DNA from 2 places in the Devosia sp. A449 genome. Region 1 is predicted to be linked to the other one. Evidence: predicted binding sites of a transcription regulator. Region 1 holds the regulator's gene; the other holds the start of a gene.
What was found. The regulator LexA, encoded in region 1, represses DNA repair genes until DNA is damaged. The targets are predictions, from matches to a motif close to TGTTCNNNNTGTGTTCNG.
Positions count from the first base shown of each region.

Region 2: the regulator LexA is predicted to act here: its motif matches at 995-1,012, upstream of ACX3OW_RS15400 (PA0069 family radical SAM protein).

Region 1 is NZ_JBTMWU010000002.1:549,831-552,034, forward strand. It holds gene ACX3OW_RS08555 (NUDIX hydrolase) at 247-660, opposite strand; gene lexA (transcriptional repressor LexA) at 708-1,421, opposite strand; gene ACX3OW_RS08565 (molybdopterin molybdotransferase MoeA) at 1,509-2,204, opposite strand, start outside.
Region 2 is NZ_JBTMWU010000005.1:263,527-265,730, forward strand. It holds gene ACX3OW_RS15400 (PA0069 family radical SAM protein) at 1-921, opposite strand, end outside; gene ACX3OW_RS15405 (MDR family MFS transporter) at 1,339-2,204, shown strand, end outside.

The DNA.
Region 1 (2,204 bases):
GCTCTTACGAGCGGTTATCCAATGGCAACACGCCAAAGGAAAATAACGTTCGCATGGTAGAGAAGGAAGCCACGGTCCGGCACGCCGGCATTAGGCAGCCGACTTAGGCTGAAAACGTATGCCCACTATGTGGCACGAAATGGCGCCGATTGCAAGGTCTCGCGAATAGTGGTTGCAAGAACAATGCAGCAGCCCAAGCAAACCGCCTGCCTGCTTGCTGTTCATCCCCGCCACACCGGCAGTGGGCTACGCCAACGCCGCCCTGATATGGGCCAGCGCCCGGACGAAGATCGGGTGCCAGTCGGGACCCGGCTCGGCCGCCAGCGGCCACCAGAAAAAAGCAAAGCGGTGGCCGCCATCATCCGCGGTGTCAAAAAGCCAGCGTGATTCCAGCGGTCCGGCCTCAACGCGCACAAAATGCCAGAGTTGATCGGGAGCGATAGCAAGGCTGCTGCCCAGGTCGGACGTCACAATGGCTTGGGTGAGGCCGGACTCCTCGGCCAGTTCGCGGAGCGCTCCGGTGGCGATAGTCTCATCAGCCTCAAGCGTGCCCTTGACCAGTTGTACGCCGGCGAGCGGATGCCGAAACACCAGCAGCTCCGGCCCGTCAGACGTGGGGCGGAGCAGCACAGGGCAAAGCTTTTCGATGGGAGCCGGCATGCGAGGATTTATGCCCGTCATGCCGGCCAAAGGTCAAAGCCGTCGGCTCAGTATTTGCGCAAAAGTCCAACCAGACGACCCTGCACCTTGACCCGGTCAGGCGGGAAAATGCGGGTTTCATAGGCGGGATTGGCCGCTTCCAGCGCGATTGTATTCCCCTTGCGGCGCAGGCGTTTAAGGGTTGCTTCCTCATCATCTACCAGAGCAACGATGATCTCGCCGGTGCTGGCGACATCCTGCTTCTTGATGAGCACGGTATCGCCATCGAAAATGCCGGCATCGATCATCGAGTCGCCGCGCACTTCGAGCGCGTAATGCTCGCCGCTGCCCAGCATTTCGGGCGGCACCATGATGGTGTGGGAATGGGTCTGGATCGCCTCGATCGGCGTGCCGGCGGCGATGCGGCCCATGACCGGGATGGCGATCGGCCTTGCATAGTCATCAGCGGCCGACATGCGCGAGGGGGGCGACGCCACCTTGCCCAGATTGCCTTCGATGACCGAGGGCTCGAAGCGGGTCTTGCGGCCGCCAAGCGATGGGTTCATCGAATCGGGGAGCTTGACCACCTCCAATGCCCGGGCCCGGTTGGGCAGGCGGCGGATGAAGCCACGTTCCTCGAGTGCGGTGATCAGCCGGTGGATGCCCGATTTGGATGCCAGGTCGAGCGCATCCTTCATCTCATCAAAGGATGGTGGAATACCGCTTTCCTTCATCCGCTCGTGGATGAACATCAGCAGCTCGTGTTGTTTGCGCGTGAGCATGGACCCCTCGGGAGCAGAATCGGAACATAGACGGAACGACCATACGTGTTCCAGTTATGTTCTGCAATATCCCTTGGGCTTTTACTGTCAGAAACCGTCCACGGGGAGGGCTTCGACTAGCGTGCCGGCGGGTTGGCCGGGGTCGTTTTCGGGCTGGATAATCAGCATATCGGCGCGCGCCAGCGACGAGGTATGGCCGCTGTCGGTTTGCGAAATAGGCAGCAATTGCAAGCCGTTAGCTGTGTGCAATAGCTGCGCGCGCATGAAGTGGCGGCGGGCAGTATTGGGTGGGGTCGGACCAGCCAGCGGAAGGTGCCAGGGGGTGGGTTCGGGGTGGCCGAGCCAGGCGCGGAGGGCAGGGCGGATGAAGACCATGGCGGTGACCATGGCGGAGACCGGATTTCCGGGCAGGCCGAAGATCAGCGTCTTGCCTTTTGTCCCAAACATCAAGGGCTTACCGGGGCGCATGTTGATGCGCCAGAAGTCCAGCTTCACGCCGAGATCGAGCAAAACCGCCTGCACGATGTCATGATCGCCGACGCTGGCGCCGCCAGTAGTCACCAAGATATCTGGCGGATTGTCGAAGATTTCTGCCAGCATGCTGGCAAGTTTCTTGCGGTTATCTTGCGCGATGCCGTGGTCGGTAACAGATTGGGCGTAGGGAGCGAACAAAGGAGCCAGACCAAAGCTGTTTGATGCAACAATCTGGTCGGCTCCGAGTGGGTTGCCGGGCAGCACCAATTCGTCGCCGGTGGCGAGCAGGGCAATGTTCGGCCGTTTGGC
Region 2 (2,204 bases), on a different contig from region 1:
GGGGAAATGGCGCAGCAGCCATTCGCGGAACACGTCGCGCACTTCGCCGGGCAGGCGCAGCAGGATCATTGAGGCGCTTTTTGCGCCCTGCGCGGCGGCGGCATCGAGAATGCGCTCCAGCTCCATGTCGTTGATCGCCGGAATCATCGGCGAGGCGCAGACCGCCACCGGCACGCCGGCCTCGCTGAGCAGGCGGATAGCCTCCAGCCGGCGGGCCGGGGAGGAGGCGCGCGGCTCCATGCGGCGGCTGAGCTTGTGGTCCATCGAGGTCATCGAGAGGGCAACCTTGACCAGACCCAATTCGGCCAACTGGGTCAGCAGATCGAGGTCGCGGATGATGAGCGCCGATTTGGTGGTGATCATCACCGGATGGCGAGTTTCCAGCATCACTTCGAGGATGCCGCGCGTCAGCTTGTGCTTGCGCTCGGCCGGTTGGTAGGGGTCGGTATTGGTGCCCATGGCGATGGGCTTGACCCGATAGCTCTTGGCCGCCAGCTCGGCGCGCAGCGCCTCGACGGCATTGACCTTGACGTAAATATCGCGCTCGAACTCGATGCCGGCCGAATGGCCGAGAAAGGCATGGGTCGGGCGGGCAAAGCAATAAGAGCAGCCATGCTCGCAGCCGCGATAGGCATTGATCGAGCGATCGAAATTGATATCCGGGCTGTCATTGGAGGTGATGATGGTCTTGGCGCGTTCGATATGCTCGACCGTCTCGAAGATCGAGAGCGGCTCGACATTGTCCCAGCCATCATCAAAGCTTTCGCGGCTCTGCTTTTCAAAGCGCCCACTGCGATTGCTCTGAGCGCCACGACCACGGATGCGGTCGGGATCAAGCAGTTCACGCCGCGCCAGATCGGCGTCGCGGCTGCGGCTGAGCATTTCGAGGGCTTCGAACGAGGGGGCCTGATAAAGGGCCATGAGACATCTCCTGCCGGGCGCGCCGCAGTCGAATCGTCACTGCAGAACGCCATTAAGGAAATAGCAGTATTTTGAGAACAAAACAAGAACTTGTATGGCGGCCTGGACTACATATGGGGGCTCCGGCCATGCGGGAGAAGGGGCGGCGGCCCAAATTTGCAGGCCAGAATTGCAATTGTGTGGGTGGACGGAACCAGGGGGCGGGCCTACACCTGCCAACCTTTCGCGGGCGCTATGCGCTCGGGCGATGTTTAAATTGATGACTTTGCATTGGCCGCCTCGGCAGCGGCTGTCGTCTGACATTTGCACTTAACAATCAGGCTGCTGACACCGGCTGTCGCAGAATTTTTTCACGATGCGGTCGAAAATTATCGACGTCATCCGTAGCCCCAGTGCCATCTGGGTTCGAGGAATATCATGAGTACCGACACAAGCAATTTTGACGCCGAACTAGCCGGCACCCCACCGCTCAACCAGAGCGAAGCCGCCCGCAACAGGCTGGTGATCGCCCTGTTGCTGGTTTCCACTTTCGTGGTGTTTCTCAACGAAACCATCATGAGCGTGGCGATTCCGCATCTGATGACCGATCTGGGGATCACGGCCGGCGTAGCTCAGTGGCTGACCACGGCATTCCTGCTGACCATGGCCGTAGTGATTCCGATCACCGGCTTCCTGCTGCAGCGCATGAACACGCGGCCGATCTTCATTCTGGCCATGTCCATCTTCACCGCCGGCACGCTGATCTGCGCCGTGGCACCGGGCATTGAGCTGCTGATTTTTGGTCGTGTCGTGCAGGCGGTCGGCACCGCCATCATGATGCCGCTGCTGATGACCACGGTAATGTCGCTGGTGCCCCCGGACGCCCGTGGCAAGACCATGGGCAATATCTCCATTGTCATGTCGGTGGCGCCGGCCGTTGGCCCGACCATTGGCGGCTTCATCCTGGCCCATATGGACTGGCGCTGGATGTTCATCCTGGTGTTGCCGATTGCCGTCGGGGCGCTGGTGCTGGGCTATCGCAAGATCCAGAATGTCTCCACCCCGCGTTATACGCCGCTGGATGTGGTCTCGGTGATCCTGTCGGCACTGGCCTTTGGCGGCTTGATCTATGGGCTGTCGAGCTTCGGCGAGGCGGTCGGCCATGTCGGCGACGCGCCGCTGATCCCGGTCTGGGCGCCGCTCGTCGTTGGTGTGGTGGCAATGGTGGCCTTCATCGCCCGCCAGCTGATGCTGCAGCGCGACGACAAGGCGCTGCTTGATTTGCGCACCTTCAAGTCTGCCAA